One region of the Streptomyces sp. NPDC048278 genome, then DNA from elsewhere that is predicted to be linked to it. Evidence: riboswitches for the same ligand, from Rfam matches in the RefSeq annotation. Region 1 holds a riboswitch; each other region holds the start of a gene.
The links. Region 1 has a riboswitch for thiamine pyrophosphate ahead of AB0D74_RS11330 (thiamine ABC transporter substrate-binding protein). Riboswitches for the same ligand answer to the same signal wherever they lie in the genome.
Positions count from the first base shown of each region.

Region 2: linked by a shared signal. The riboswitch ahead of thiC (phosphomethylpyrimidine synthase ThiC) and the one ahead of AB0D74_RS11330 (thiamine ABC transporter substrate-binding protein) in region 1 are both predicted to bind thiamine pyrophosphate.
Region 3: linked by a shared signal. The riboswitch ahead of thiO (glycine oxidase ThiO) and the one ahead of AB0D74_RS11330 (thiamine ABC transporter substrate-binding protein) in region 1 are both predicted to bind thiamine pyrophosphate.

Region 1 covers NZ_JBEZLP010000005.1:129,364-134,473, reverse strand. The annotation lists gene AB0D74_RS11345 (YdcF family protein) at 108-797, shown strand; gene AB0D74_RS11340 (nuclease-related domain-containing protein) at 820-1,218, opposite strand; gene rlmN (23S rRNA (adenine(2503)-C(2))-methyltransferase RlmN) at 2,522-3,628, shown strand; TPP riboswitch at 3,653-3,760, shown strand; gene AB0D74_RS11330 (thiamine ABC transporter substrate-binding protein) at 3,833-4,903, shown strand; gene AB0D74_RS11325 (iron ABC transporter permease) at 4,945-5,110, shown strand, end outside.
Region 2 covers NZ_JBEZLP010000002.1:364,703-369,812, forward strand. The annotation lists gene AB0D74_RS05190 (SsgA family sporulation/cell division regulator) at 1-186, shown strand, start outside; gene AB0D74_RS05195 (YibE/F family protein) at 352-1,956, opposite strand; TPP riboswitch at 2,028-2,205, shown strand; gene thiC (phosphomethylpyrimidine synthase ThiC) at 2,198-4,000, shown strand; gene AB0D74_RS05205 (hypothetical protein) at 4,118-4,987, opposite strand.
Region 3 covers NZ_JBEZLP010000003.1:413,372-418,481, reverse strand. The annotation lists gene pknB (Stk1 family PASTA domain-containing Ser/Thr kinase) at 1-743, opposite strand, end outside; gene AB0D74_RS08065 (thiazole synthase) at 960-1,754, opposite strand; gene thiS (sulfur carrier protein ThiS) at 1,760-1,972, opposite strand; gene thiO (glycine oxidase ThiO) at 1,969-3,138, opposite strand; TPP riboswitch at 3,136-3,247, opposite strand; gene AB0D74_RS08050 (FAD-dependent oxidoreductase) at 3,412-4,644, shown strand; gene AB0D74_RS08045 (Rv2175c family DNA-binding protein) at 4,753-5,110, shown strand, end outside.

The sequences.
Region 1 (5,110 bases):
CTGCCGGACCTTCGGTCGCAAGCCACCTCAGTGGATCTGTGGCTGACTCGACGGCATCAGATGCGCGTACAGGTGTCGGATTCAGCGCAGGACGGGGAAGGCCAGCAGTGATCTCGACGCAGGATCGGGCGGACACGCGACGCCTGTGGGAGTACCACCAGATGGGTCACACGCCCCGTCCTTGCTCCGTCGCGATCGGACTCGGCAGCCACGACCTGGGAGTCGCCGACACTGCCGTCGACCTGTACAAACGCGGGATGATTCCACTCCTCGTGTTCACCGGCGCCACCAGCCCCACGACGCGAGAACGCATGCCCCGGGGTGAGGCGGTCCACTACCGAGAACGTGCGCTTGAGCTCGGAGTCCCCAGCTCAGCCGTTCTTGTGGAGCCGCAGGCCCGGAACACGGGCGAGAACATCCGCTTCTCCCGCGAACTGTTGGAGAAGGCCGGCGTGGACGTGTCCTCGGTCCTGCTGATCAGCAAGCCGTACGAGGAGAGGCGGGCGTACGCCACGGCGCGCAAGCTGTGGCCCGAAGTCGAGATCGTCAGCGCTTCCAGCCCGATGACCTTGAACGAGTACGTCGACTCCATCGGGGACGCCCGTTTGGTGATCGACATGCTTGTTGGCGCGCTCCAGCGACTGTTGGTCTACCCGGAACAGGGCTTCATGATCAGCCAGCAGGTACCGGCCGATGTGATCGATGCTTATCAGCGGCTGTGTAAGCGAGGGTTCACGAGCCGGCTGTTGCGAGACGTGCAGGGTCAGGATCAGGACTTGAGCCAGACGCGGCGGTGACGAGCCACTGCGTACGCCCGTTCTACCTGTTCGGTGGTGAGCTTGCCGGTGAGCGGGCCGAGCGACGGACGGCGTACTGCGTAGCGGCACGTTTCAAGGATGCGACGCCGACAAAGACCAGGGCTGGTTCAACCGGGACGGCGAAGTCGCAGTATCGCCCGAGCACTTCCCGCACGTAGTTGGCCTCGGTGTTGATGGCGAACACGCCTCCCGGTCCGATCAGCAGATGGTCGATGTCACCGCCGTTGATCTTCTCCACGCTGTGGAGGACCCGCCAGCCGAATGAGGACAGGCGTTCCAGCTCACGCCCCACTCGTCGTTCTCCCTCCAGGCCGGCGTACCAGCTGTCCCACTCCGAGGACTGTCGCAGGAGCTTCGTTCGCAGTCGTTGGGTAGCTGAGGGACCACGTCCAGCGAACATGCCCAGGAGACTGGCTCCGGGTCGGTTCCCCGCCAGGTCCTCGCTGAGGGAGAGAGGCGGGAGGGCAACCGGTCTTGTCGCACGGCGGATATGTGCCGCCGGGGGACTGGGCTGCGCCGCAGGCGGCGCGGGGCCTAGTGCCTGAGGAGAGACGGGCGCGGAGCCGATCGTGAGGTCGTTACCAAGGTGGCGTTGTAGCAGGGCTACCGCGTCATCCCGGTATCTCTCGACTTTGATCGTCACGACCCAGGCGGAGCCGAGCAGACGCGGCCCAGGGCGTCCAGGTCGTTCGTACAGTGGCGCGCTCCACCTGGACGCCCTGAACCACGCCCGCTCCACGGTGTGTGGGCCGACGGCAGACGGGCTGGGAGCTTGGGTAAGTAGTGGGTTGAGCTGCTTGTATGACGTTGCGCTTGTGGTCTCCGAACGGAAGCGTCTAGCTGTGGGGGCTTGACATGTGGTCGTCGAGGTTCAGTCCTCATAGCAACAGGAGGAAGATTGTCACCCCGAGGCACACGAGCCCTACGGGCCGCTAGCGGGCTGACATCAGCGGTTGACACCAACAGCCGCGTACGGAGGTGGAACGGGGTGGACCTCAGCGACCAACGTTCAACTGCCCAGCGCCCGAGCACCAGGCCCGTTGGTACGCCTTGATCGACCTGATAAGGATGAGGCCAGATTTCACATCCTGTGGCCAAGGCGAGGCGCCGTCCCCAAACCATGGGCGGCGCCCCGTTGGCTGGCCTGGACACGGATACGGCCCCTTGTGCTGCGGCTCGCCGGATGGGCATCGCGTTGTAGACGGTGCACCGATGTCATGACCTTGTTAGCCCTTGAAGGAGCCCTTGGTCCGCTCTTTCGCGCCCCGCACCCTGCCCCGCGCTTCGAGAGCGGCGCCTTTTGCGGCGAGGGTTTCCTTGTGCACCGCGTGCGCTGCCTTCCGCACAGTCTTTCCGACGACCTGTTCGGCCTTTGCCTTGGCTCTTTCTCCGGCACTCATCTCGATACCTCCACGTCACTGGCCAAGTGCCCCTGAGGCGGGGGTCACAACCACCGCAGGGACCAGCAGCCGCCTCAGCAGCATCCGCCGACCGAACACCGAGCGTCCTCGCACGCTGAGCCGCAGCTCAGAGGGTGGGCGACGTGATCCGTTTGTGAGCGGTTCAAGAGCCTGGCTTCGTCGGCCGGGCCGTCTGTGGGCCGTCCGAGGGGGATCGGCGACGACAGATGACGACCGTCGGTGACAGGAGTCCAGGTCGTGAGCCGCAGGTCACCCAAGTGGATCTGCGACACTGGTACCACCATGCCCAAGCCCGGAGAACTCACTTTCGTCGCGCCGCGCGGAGCCAAGAAGCCGCCGCGGCATCTCGCTGATCTCTCGCCTGCCGAGCGCAAGGATGCGGTGGCCGAGGTCGGGGAGAAGCCGTTTCGTGCCAAGCAGCTGTCGCAGCACTACTTCGCGCGGTATGCGCACGACCCCGAGCAGTGGACCGACATCCCGGCCGGGTCGCGGGACAAGCTGCGGGAGGCGCTGTTCCCCGAGCTGATGACGGTCGTGCGGCATCTGTCGACCGACGAGGGGACGACGCGCAAGACGCTGTGGCGGCTGTTCGACGGCACGCTCGTCGAGTCGGTGCTGATGCGGTACCCGGACCGGGTGACCATGTGCATCAGCTCGCAGGCGGGGTGCGGGATGAACTGCCCGTTCTGCGCGACCGGGCAGGCGGGACTGGACCGGAACCTGTCGACCGCCGAGATCGTCCACCAGATCGTGGACGGGATGCGGGCGCTCCGGGACGGGGACGTGCCCGGCGGGCCCGCGCGGCTCTCCAACATCGTCTTCATGGGGATGGGCGAGCCGCTCGCCAACTACAAGCGGGTGGTCGGGGCGATCCGGGCGCTCACCGATCCGGCCCCGGACGGGCTCGGGCTGTCGCAGCGCGGGATCACCGTCTCGACCGTCGGACTGGTCCCGGCCATCCACCGGTTCGCCGACGAGGGCTTCAAGTGCCGGCTGGCGATCTCGCTGCACGCCCCCGACGACGAACTGCGCGACACCCTCGTCCCCGTGAACACGCGGTGGAAGGTGCGCGAGGTCCTCGACGCCGGGTTCGAGTACGTCGAGAAGAGCGGGCGGCGGCTCAGCATCGAGTACGCGCTCATCCGCGACATCAACGACCAGGCGTGGCGGGGCGACCGGCTCGGGCGGCTGCTCAAGGGCAAGCCCGTGCACGTCAACCTCATCCCGCTGAACCCGACGCCGGGTTCGAAGTGGACCGCGTCGCGGCCGGAGGACGAGAAGGCTTTCGTCGAGGCGATCGAGGCGCACGGTGTACCGGTGACGGTCCGGGACACCCGTGGCCAGGAGATCGACGGCGCCTGTGGTCAGCTCGCGGCCACCGAGAGGTAATCTGAGGGCCGTACTCACATCTTCATATTCCGACAGGGGAGCGCCACAGCGCTGAGAGTGCGGCAATCGGGCCGCAGACCCTCTGAACCTCGCCCAGGTCATTCTGGGTAGGAAGTTCGGTCATCACTCAAGCTGTTGCGCCCTGCCCGCACACCGCGGGCAGGGCCGCGTCTCTTCCTGGTCAACCCCAGGAGGAAAACACCAGTGCACACAAGGACCTTCTTGGCCGCGGCCGTAGGGCTCGGCCTCGTCACGCTGTCCGCGTGCTCGTCGTCGTCGGGTTCCGAGGCCGACTCCAAGACCGTCACCCTGGTCAGCCACGACTCGTGGGCCGTCTCCAAGAACGTGCTCCAGGACTTCGAGAAGCAGTCCGGCTACAAGGTCAGGGTCCTCAAGGACGGCGACGCCGGGCAGGCCGTCAACAAGGCGATCCTGACCAAGGACAACCCGCAGGGCGACGTCTTCTTCGGCGTCGACAACACCCTGCTGTCCCGCGCCCTCGACAACGGGCTCTTCCAGCCGTACGAGGCCAAGGGGCTGGACCAGGTCGGCACGGACTACCAGCTCGACGCGGGCAAGCACCGGGTCACGCCCATCGACTACGGCGACATCTGCGTCAACTACGACAAGGCGTACTTCAGCAAGCACAAGCTGACCCCGCCGACGTCGTACGCCGACCTCGTCAAGCCGCAGTACAAGAACCTCCTCGTCACCGAGAACGCGTCCACCTCCTCGCCGGGGCTGGGATTCCTGCTCGGGAGCGCGGCCCAGTACGGCGACAGCGGGTGGCAGGGTTACTGGAAGCAGCTCAAGGCCAACGGTGTCAAGGTCGTCGACGGCTGGGAGCAGGCCTACAACGAGGAGTTCTCCGGCTCGGCCGGCGGCAGGAAGGCCGGCGGCGACCGGCCGCTCGTCGTGTCGTACGCCTCCTCGCCGCCCGCCGAGGTCATCTACGCCGACCCGAAGCCGAGCACCGCGCCCACCGGTGTCGCGACCGGCACCTGCTTCCGGCAGATCGAGTTCGCCGGGCTGCTGAGCAACGCGGGGAACACCAAGGGCGGCAAGGCGCTCATCGACTTCCTGGTCTCCAAGGAGTTCCAGGAGGACATGCCGCTGAACATGTTCGTGTACCCGGTGGTGAAGGGCGCGAGCGTGCCCGCCGAGTTCACCAAGTACGGTCCCGCCGCCCAGGACCCCGAGACCATGGCGCCCGACAAGATCGCCGCCAACCGTGACCAGTGGGTCAAGACGTGGACGTCACTCGTACTGAAGTAGCGGCCGGGAGCGGGCGCGGAAGTGCGGCGCGGCTCGGGTTGATGCTCGGGCCCGTCGCGTTCTTCGGCGTCTTCTTCGCCTGGCCGGTCGCGGCGATCGTCGCGCGCGGGCTGAAGGTCGACGGGGTGTGGCGGTTCGGGCGGATCGCCGACGTCCTCGGCCAGTCCGACATCCGGCACGTGCTCTGGTTCACCACCTGGCAGGCGC
Region 2 (5,110 bases), on a different contig from region 1:
CTGATCCGGCTTCAGGTCGGCGGCGACCAGGCGGTGTTCCGGTCTTCCGCGCCCCCGCTGGTGGCCTTCCTCGACCGCACGGACAAGCTGGTGCCGCTCGGCCAGGAGGGCTCGCTCGCCGACTTCGACGCACACCTCGACGACGCCTTGGACCGCATCCTGGCCGAGGAGCCGAGCGCCGGCTGAAGCGTCACGGCACGGAGCCGCGCGCCGCTCGGCCGGGCCGTGTGAGGAAGCGCAGGAACGCTTCTGCGCTTCCGTGTGCGGCCTCCTGCCGGAACGCTGTTCCGCCCGTACACCGTCCGCGCCCCCACCTCGTGGACGGCCTTCTCCCGGGCCGTCCACCGCGCCTCACCGCTTGCGGCGCCGCCCTCGCCCGCCGCGCGCCGCGGCAGACGCGGCCGGTGCGGCCTCCACAGGCGCGGGCGTCCCGGTGCCCGGCCGGTCGGCCGAGACCACCAGGGCCGCGAGCAGCGTGGTGACCGGAACCGAGGCGACCAGGCCGATCGAGCCGACCAGGGTGCGCACGATCTCCTCGGCCACCAGCTCGCTGTTGGCGACCGTGGCCACACTGCTCTGCGCGATCGAGAAGAGCAGCAGCAGGGGCAGGGCGGCGCCCGCGTAGGCCAGCACGAGGGTGTTGACGACGGAGGCGATGTGGTCGCGGCCGATGCGGATGCCCGCCCGGTACAGCCCGCGCCAGCCCATCGTCGGGTTGGCCTCGTGCAGTTCCCAGACGGCCGAGGTCTGGGTCACCGTCACGTCGTCCAGGACGCCCAGCGAACCGATGATGACACCGGCGAGCAGCAGGCCGCTCATGTCGATCGAGGGGTACAGGCCGTGGATCAGGCCGGTGTTGTCGTCGGTGTTGCCGGTGAGCGCCGCCCAGTCGATGAACTCCGAGCCGAGCAGACCGATCAGGCACAGGGAGACCAGCGTGCCGAGCACCGCCACCGAGGTCCGGGCCGACAGCCCATGGCAGATGTACAGGGCGATCAGCATGATGGCGCTCGACCCGACCACCGCCATCAGCAGCGGATTCGAACCCTGCAGGATCCCCGGCAGGATGAACATGGTCAGCACCAGGAAGCTGACGGCCAGCGCGACCAGCGCCATCACACCGCGCAGCCGCCCCACCACCACGACGGCGAGCGCGAAGATCCCGGCCAGCAGGGCCATCGGGAACTTCCGGTTCACGTCGGTGACCGAGTACTGCAGGTCCCTGGGCGCGGAGGGCTCGTACGCGGCCACGACCTGCTCGCCCTCGTGCAGCTGCCGCGACTGGTCGGGCTGCACGATCTCGGTGAAGGTACGGCCCTTGTCCTTGCCGGTGTCGACCCGGACCGTGGCCTTCTTGCAGGTGCTGTCCTCCTCCTTCGAGGACGTGCCGTCGGCGGTGGAGGTGTCGCCGGTCGAGCCGCCTCCGGAGGCGTTGACCGACTTGCAGCTGACCGAGACGACCTTGGTGACCGTCGCCGCCTGCGTCTGGCGGTCGAAGCCGACGCCGGTGCGTTCGTGGGGCGGGGCGCCGCCGGGCCACAGCACCACCAGACCGACCACGACCGCCGCGGTGAAGGGGATGAGGATCGCCGCGATGACCTTGCGCAGATGCTTGGAGACGGGTGCGGCGGGGCCGTGGCTGTGGCTGTGCCCGTGCGAGTGGCCGTGACCGCCGCCGGGCCCGGAGCCGCCCTGGTCGGGGCCGGGAGCGGGCGAGTGGCCCTGGGCCTGGCCGTGGCCCCCGTTGCCCTGGGCCTCGTCGTGGCCGTGGGCATGGCCGTTGTCGTGATGGTGGGCGTGGCTGAGAGCCTGCCCGCGGTCGTACTGCTCGCCCTGCCCATGGATGTGTCCGTCACCGGCACCACGGCCCCCGTGGCCGGGTCCGCCGCCCTGCGGGGCGCCGTTGCCGCGCCGCGGGTCCGGGGGCGGATAGGGGTGCTGCTGTGTCGAGGTCACCGCCCGATCATCGCAAGAACGGCAGGGGCCCTCTGTTCACCGCGCCCGAATTGACGCTAGCGTGGAGGCACCTTTGCACACGCGGGAGCTCGGAGCACCGGGCTGAGAGGGCGCTGACCTCCGTATTCGCGATGTTTCACGTGGAACGAGTGATGTTTCACATGGAACGCCGCCCGACGGAAGCCGCTGCGTCGACCGCCGAACCTGTTACCGGGTAATGCCGGCGTAGGGAGTAGGTCTCATGACCAACAAGGACGTACGCACGCCTGCCTTCAGCCAGGACGAACAGCCCATTGCGGGCGAAAAGTCACCAGAGGCCGGGAAGTCCATCGGCTGGCACAAGGGGTATGTCGAGGGCTCTCGCCCCGACCTGCGGGTGCCGGTCCGTCAGGTGCACCTCACCAACGGGCAGTCGGTCACGCTCTACGACACCTCGGGCCCGTACACCGATCCGCTCGTCGAGACCGACGTCCGCCGGGGTCTGTCGCCGCTGCGGGAGAACTGGATCGTCGCCCGGGGCGACACCGAGGAGTACGCGGGCCGGCCCGTCCGTCCCGAGGACGACGGAATCAAGCACACCTCGCCGCGCGGTGGCCTGCGCAACCTGGACGCGGTCTTCCCGGGCCGCCCGCGCCAGCCGCGCCGCAGCCGGGGAGGCGAGGCGGTGACGCAGCTCGCCTACGCCCGCCGGGGCGAGATCACCCCGGAGATGGAGTACGTGGCCATCCGCGAGAACGTTTCTCCCGAGGTGGTCCGCGAGGAGATCGCGGCGGGCAGGGCCGTACTGCCCGCCAACGTCAACCACCCGGAGATCGAGCCGATGATCATCGGTAAGCGGTTCCTGGTGAAGGTCAACGCCAACATCGGCAACTCCGCGGTCACTTCCTCCATCGAGGAGGAGGTCGAGAAGATGACCTGGGCGACCCGCTGGGGCGCTGACACCGTCATGGACCTCTCCACCGGCCGCAACATCCACACCACCCGCGAGTGGGTGCTGCGCAACTCCCCCGTCCCCATCGGCACGGTGCCGCTCTACCAGGCGCTGGAGAAGGTCGACGGCAGGGCCGAGGAACTGACCTGGGAGATCTACAAGGACACGGTGATCGAACAGGCCGAGCAGGGCGTGGACTACATGACCGTCCACGCGGGCGTGCGCCTGCCGTACGTGCCGCTCACCGCCAACCGCAAGACCGGCATCGTCTCGCGCGGCGGCTCGATCATGGCGGCCTGGTGCCTCGCGCACCACAAGGAATCGTTCCTGTACGAGAACTTCGAGGAACTCTGCGAGATCCTCGCCGCCTACGACGTCACCTACTCACTGGGCGACGGGCTGCGCCCCGGCTCCATCGCGGACGCCAACGACGAGGCCCAGTTCGCGGAACTGCGCACGCTCGGGGAACTCAACCGGATCGCCAGGCGTTTCCACGTACAGACGATGATCGAAGGCCCGGGCCATGTCCCGATGCACAAGATCAAGGAGAACATCGACCTTCAGCAGGAGATCTGCGATGAAGCTCCGTTCTATACCCTCGGCCCGCTGACCACGGACGTCGCGCCGGCGTACGACCACATCACCTCCGGCATCGGCGCCGCGATGATCGCCTGGTGGGGCACGGCGATGCTCTGCTACGTCACGCCGAAGGAGCACCTGGGCCTGCCCAACCGGGACGACGTCAAGACCGGCGTCATCACCTACAAGATCGCGGCCCACGCGGCCGACCTCGCCAAGGGTCACCCGGGCGCGCAGGAGTGGGACGACGCGCTGTCCGACGCCCGCTTCGAGTTCCGGTGGGAGGACCAGTTCAACCTCGCCCTGGACCCGGACACGGCCCGCGAGTTCCACGACGAGACGCTTCCGGCGGAGCCGGCGAAGACGGCCCACTTCTGCTCCATGTGCGGGCCGAAGTTCTGCTCGATGAAGATCTCCCAGGACATCCGTCGCGAACACGGTGGGAGCCAGGCCGAGGTCGAGGCGGGGATGGCGCAGAAGTCGAAGGAGTTCGCGGCGGCGGGGAACCGGGTGTATCTGCCGATCGCGGACTGACGGCGGAATCGGGAGCGTGCCGGAGCCCTGGGAAGCGCGGTGTCCGGCGGCTTCCCCGACACGGTCTCGTGGACCGGGTGTCCGGCCTGCGCCCCCTCGGCGGGGGCGCAAGCCGGGCTATTCCGGCAGGTGTTCCGGGCCTCCGAAGTCCGGGCTGGTGTAGTCCGGGCTGGTGAAGCTCGGGCGGGGGGCGGGTGCGGCGCCGTCGTCGGTGCTGAAGCCGGGGCGGTCGTAGCCGAGACGCGGCATCCGGCCCACTGGGCCCGAGGGGGCGGTGCGGCGCAGTCCGGCCGTGCCGGAGTCCGCGGCCAGCGCCTCCCGCAGGAAAGGCAGGATGCCACGCTCCAGCAGGGCGTCCCGCCAGGCCTCCCGGGCCCTGGCCACCTCCCCGTCGGGTTCGCCGTAGGCTCCGGCCTCCAGTGAGGGGCTGTTGCGCAGTGCGGTGAGCAGCAGCCCCACGCCGGCCATGATGATGGCAGCCGCGGTCACGACGCCGAACACCCAGCCCGCGGTGAGCATGGTCTGGGCGAACGCCGGGGCCGGGTCCAGCATCTTCAGGACGTAGCCGACGAGCAGGAAGATCGCCGCGGCGGTGCCGGCGAGCACCGGCGCCAGGACCAGGGCGAGGGCGAAGCCCCCGGCACCGGTGGTCTCGGCGGCCTCGCCGATGGTGGTGGCGAGCCCCAGCGCACCGCCCGGGCCCGGTTCCGCGGAACCGGAGTCCTGGACGGCGGCCGGGGTGGACCGCGCGGGATTGCGCAGTTCCTCGCGGACCTTCACATAGTGCTGGTACTCGGTCGCCGCAGCCGCCGTGATCAGTGCGGTGGCGTTGAGCGCCATGGTGCGCAGCTGTTCGGTGTTCAGATGCTGGCCTATACCGGCCAGTTCGGAACGGTAAGGGGCGGAGCGCAGCGCCTCGTCGAGGATCCGCTCGTATTCCTGGCGGTCCTCGCTGTGCAGGTGCTGCGGAACGCTGTTCATGTGCATCCCCCGATGCTCCGTAGGGCTGGTGGCTCGCACGCCGGCGAGCCGTCGGGCAGAAACGGAGGGGAGCCTGCTACGGATAAACCGATGGTAGAGCCGTTACGGCACGCGGTGACAGGGGGTTGC
Region 3 (5,110 bases), on a different contig from region 1:
TCCAGCTCGTGGGCGAGCCCCGGCACGACGGCGGACGGCGCCGGCACGTCCTCGTGCAGATGCTTGTAGAGGATCACCGCGGCCGAGTCCGCGTCGTGCGGCTTCTCCCCGGTGAGCATCTCGTACAGCACGACACCGCACGCGTAGACGTCGACCCGCGGATCGGCGGTCCCGTTCTCGACCTGCTCGGGCGCCAGGTACGACAGGGTGCCGAGCACGGCGCCGGTCGTACTGGTGACGGAGTCCACGGACCGCACCAGCCCGAAGTCCGCGACCTTGACCCGCCCGTCGTCCCCTATCAACACGTTCTCGGGCTTCATGTCCCGGTGCACGAACCCGGCCCGGTGCGCGGCGCCCAGCGCGGCCAGCACCGGCTCCATGATGTCCAGCGCGGCCCGCGGCTGCAGCGCGCCGCGCTCGCGCAGCACGTCCCGCAGGGTGCAGCCGGCGACGTACTCCATGGCGAGATACACGTACGACCGGTCGGCCCCCTGGTCGTAGACCTGGACCACGTTCGGGTGGGCCAGCCGGGCGACGGACTTGGCCTCCCGGATGAACCGCTCGACGAAGGAGACGTCGGCGGCGAGCGCCGGGTGCATCACCTTCAGCGCGAGCACGCGGTCCAGCCGGATGTCCAGGGCCCGGTAGACCGTGGCCATCCCGCCGACGGCGATCCGCGCGTCGACGCGATACCGGCCGTCGAGCACCTGCCCGACAAGGGGGTCCTGAAGGGTCGTATCCACCCAGCGAGTGTACGAGCACCGGCTGACACCCCCACAGGTGAGACCGCTTTCCCCGGGTGACTGCAGCGCACCTGTGACGCTTTGCACCTGGCTGAAATACATTCCCCCCGTCCCGCAGCCGCCGACGGCGCTCGGCCCCCACGGGAGAGCCCGGCCTTCCAGCGAACAGTTTCGGGCGGTGCGTGGGTGGGAGCGAAGGCGGGAGCGGACCGGCGTTCAGAAGGCAGGGCGCTCGGGGTCCAGCACGGCCAGGCCCTCCGCAGGAGAGGACGCCTCCGCGAGGTACCGGCGGGGAATCCGCCCCGCCAGCCGGGCCAGCCGCCCCGCCTCCACCCCGGCCCGCATGGCGTGAGCCATCCGCTCGGGATCCTGCGCCCGCGTCACCGCCGACGCCAGCATCACCCCGGCACACCCCAGCTCCATCGCCAGCACCACGTCCGACGCCGTACCGGCCCCCGCGTCCAGAATCACCGGCACCCGCGCGTGCTCGACGATCAGCTGGAAGTTGTGCGGGTTGCGGATCCCGAGCCCGGACCCGATCGGCGACCCGAGCGGCATCACCGCGGCGCACCCCACGTCCTCCAGCTTCCTGGCGAGGACGGGATCGTCGTTCGTGTACGGCAGCACCGTGAACCCGTCGTCGACCAGTGTCTCCGCCGCGTCCAGCGTCTCGACCGGGTCCGGCAGCAGCGTCCGCTCGTCGGCGATGACCTCCAGCTTGACCAGATCGGTCCCCAGCGCCTCCCGCGCCAGCCGGGCCGTCAGTACGGCCTCACCGGCCGTGTAGCAGCCCGCCGTGTTCGGCAGCACCCGGATCCCGAGCCGGTCGAGCACCGACAGCACGGACCCTCGTACCCCCGGGTCCACCCGCCGCATCGCGACCGTGGTCAGCTCGGTCCCGGACGCGACGAGCGCCCGCTCCAGCACCTCCAGGCTGGGCGCACCCCCGGTACCCATGATCAGCCGGGAGGAGAACGTCGTACCCCCGAGGACGAACGGATCGTCGGCCATGGCGTTCAGCCTCCCTGCACGGCGGTCAGGACTTCCACCCGGTCGCCGTCGGCGAGCCCGGTCGTCGCCCACTGCCCGCGCGGTACGACGGTCTCGTTGACGGCCGCGGCCACCCCGGAGGGCGCGACCGTGAGGGACCGTACGAGCGAGTCGAGAGCGGTGCCCGGGGCGATCTCCCGGCGCTCCCCGTTGACGGAGATGGTGACGGAGATGTTCATGCGGTCTGCTCCACGAGTACGTCGGAAACCGGGCCGAAGCGCCTCGGTGTGAACGGACGGGCCTCCGCCGGCAGCTCGCCGCCGGTCAGCAGCTCGGCCATCACGTCTCCGGTGACCGGCGTGAGCAGCACCCCGTTGCGGTAGTGGCCGGTGGCCAGCAGCAGTCCGTCGAGGCGGGTCGGCCCGAGCAGCGGCGCGTTGTCGGGGGAGCCGGGGCGCAGCCCGGCCCGGGTCTCGGTCAGGGGCAGCTCGGTGATCCCGGGCACCAGCTCGTGCGCGTCGCGCAGCAGCTCGTACACGCCGCCCGCGGTGACCGCCGTGTCCCAGCCCAGCTCCTCGCTGGTCGCGCCGACCACCAGTTCGCCGTTCTCCCGGGGCACCAGGTAGATGTTCCCGCCGCGCACCACGGCCCGGACGGTCCGGCTGAGGAACGGCGCGTACGGGGCGGGCACGGTCAGCCGCAGCACCTGCCCCTTGACCGGCCGCACCGGCGGCAGCACGTCGTCGGGCACGCCCGCGAGCCGCCCGCTCAGGCTTCCGCCGGCGAGGACCACCTGCCCGGCGCCCCACGTGTCACCCGCGCGGGTGCGGACACCGGTGGCCCGCTCCCGCGCCACCTCCAGGCGCTCGGCCCAGTCGTGGTGGAACACCACCCCGGCCCGCTCGCACGCGGCCACCAGCGCGGCCGAGAGCCGGCGCGGGTCGATCTGGTGGTCGCCGTCGACCCGCAGCCCGCCGCGCACACCGGGCGCGAGCATCGGCTCCAGGCGCCGGCACTCCCGCCCGGACAGCCACTCGGACTCCAGGCCCGACTGCTGCTGGAGGGCGTGCAGCTCGCGCAGATGGGCGCGGTCGTCGGCGTCCAGCGCGACCGCGAGGGTGCCGCACCGCCGGTAGCCGAGGTCGTGGCCGGTGAGCTCGGTCAGCTCGGCGGCGAAGGCGGGATAGCGGCGCGCGGAGGCCAGGTTGAGCCCCAGCAGGGTCTGCTCGCCGTAGTGCAGCTCGGTGACCGCGGCCAGCATCCCGGCCGCGACCTGCGCGGCACCGCCGCCGGGCGCGGGGTCGACCACGGCGACGGCGAGCCCGCGCTGGGCCGCCCGCCAGGCCGTGACCAGGCCGATGATGCCGCCCCCGATGACGAGGACGTCGGACGTACGTGAGGACATGGGCGTCCAGCCCCTCCCTTCGCCGGCATGACCCGGATCAGGTTCGTACGGTCGGAGGCCGCCAGCCTCCCTCTCAGCCCGGTGCGTCCGGGCTCCCGCGTGTGCTTCCCCGCCACCCTAGCCCGCGGGGCTCCGCCCTTGTAAGACGGCCTCGGGCGGCGCTGTGGCCAGTGCGGCGGACAGCGCAGCGGAGAGTGCTGTGGAACAGGTCACTCGTCGCGCCCCTGACTGACTCTTTGTCAGTTGTCTATCGTTCTTGTCTATGGTGATCACGTGAGCGAGCAGACGCAGCGACGGAGCACGTCACAGACGCGGCGCGTGGTCGTCGTGGGCGCGGGCATGGCCGGGGTGCAGACCGCCGTCGCCCTGCGCGAGCAGGGGTTCACCGGGACCGTCACGCTGATCGGCGCCGAGCCGCACCAGCCGTACGACCGGCCGCCGCTCTCCAAGGCCGTACTGCTCGGCAAGTCGGAGGGGTCCGCCTTCGAGGTCGACTTCGAGGCGCTCGGCATCGAGCTGGCGCTCGGTCGCGAGGCCCTGGGCGTGCGCACCGCCGACCGCGAGCTGGACACCGGGACCGGACCGGTGCCGTACGACGTCCTGGTCCTCGCCACCGGCGCCGAGCCGATCACCCTGCCCGGCACCGAGGGCGTGCCCGGCGTGCATCTGCTGCGCACCCTGGACGACGCCGAGCGGCTGCGGCCCGTGCTGGCCCGGCAGCACGACATCGTGGTCGTCGGCGCCGGCTGGATCGGCGCCGAGTTCGCCACCGCGGCCCGCGAGGCCGGCTGCGCGGTCACCGTGGTCGAGGCCGCCGACCGTCCGCTCGCGGGAGCGCTTCCCGCCGAGGTCGCCGCGCCGATGGCCGCCTGGTACGCGGACAGCGGCACCGACCTGCGCACGCACGCGCGCGTGGCGGGCGTCGAACCCGGCGCGGTGGTGCTCGACGACGGCTCACGGCTGCCCGCGGGCGCCGTCGTGGTCGGCATCGGCGCCCGCCCCGCCACGGCCTGGCTGGCCGGCTCCGGCATCGAGCTGGGCACCCACCGCGAGGTGCTGGCCGACGACCGCCTGCGCACCGACGTCCCCGACGTCTACGCCGTCGGCGACTGCGCGTCCTTCCCGTCCGGCCGCTACGGCGAGCGCCTGCTGATCCACCACTGGGACAACGCCCTCCAGGGCCCGCGCACGGTCGCCGCCAACATCCTCGGCGAGACCGACGCCGTCTACGACCCGGTGCCGTACTTCTGGTCCGAACAGTTCGGCCGCTTCGTCCAGTACGCCGGCCATCACGCCGCCGCCGACCACCTGATCTGGCGCGGCGACCCGGCCGGCCCGTCCTGGAGCGTCTGCTGGCTCCGCGAGAACCGCCTGGTCGCCCTCCTGGCGGTAGGCCGCCCCCGGGACCTGGCCCAGGGCCGCCGCCTGATCGAGGCGGGGCGCCAGATGGACGCCGAGGCACTGGCGGACCCTGGACGCCCCTTGAAGGATGCGACGTACGGCTGAACGGCGCCCCGCACGGGGCGCGGGGAACCGCGCGACCAGCCCCCACCGCGCCGCACCCGAACAACGACCCATCGCGGCCCACCCGGCAATGCGCCTACCCTTGACCCCGTGACCGAGATTGACACGAAGATCGATGCTCTCGTCCCCGCCTGGCTCACCGTCCCCGACATCGCAGAGATGATGGACGTCGAGGTGACGCGCGTGCGCCAGCTGGTCAAGGAGGGCCAGCTCATCGCCGTCCGCCGCGGTGAGAACAGGGCACTGCACGTCCCCGCCGCCTTCATCGACGGCGACAAGGTCGTCAAGGGCCTGTCCGGGACCCTGACGCTCCTGCGGGACGACGGCTTCAGCGACGAAGAGATGCTGGAGTGGCTCTTCACTCCCGACGAGACCCTGCCCGGCACCCCCGCGCAGGCGCTCAGCGAGAATCGCGGCACGGAGGTGAAGCGCCGCGCCCAGGCGCTCG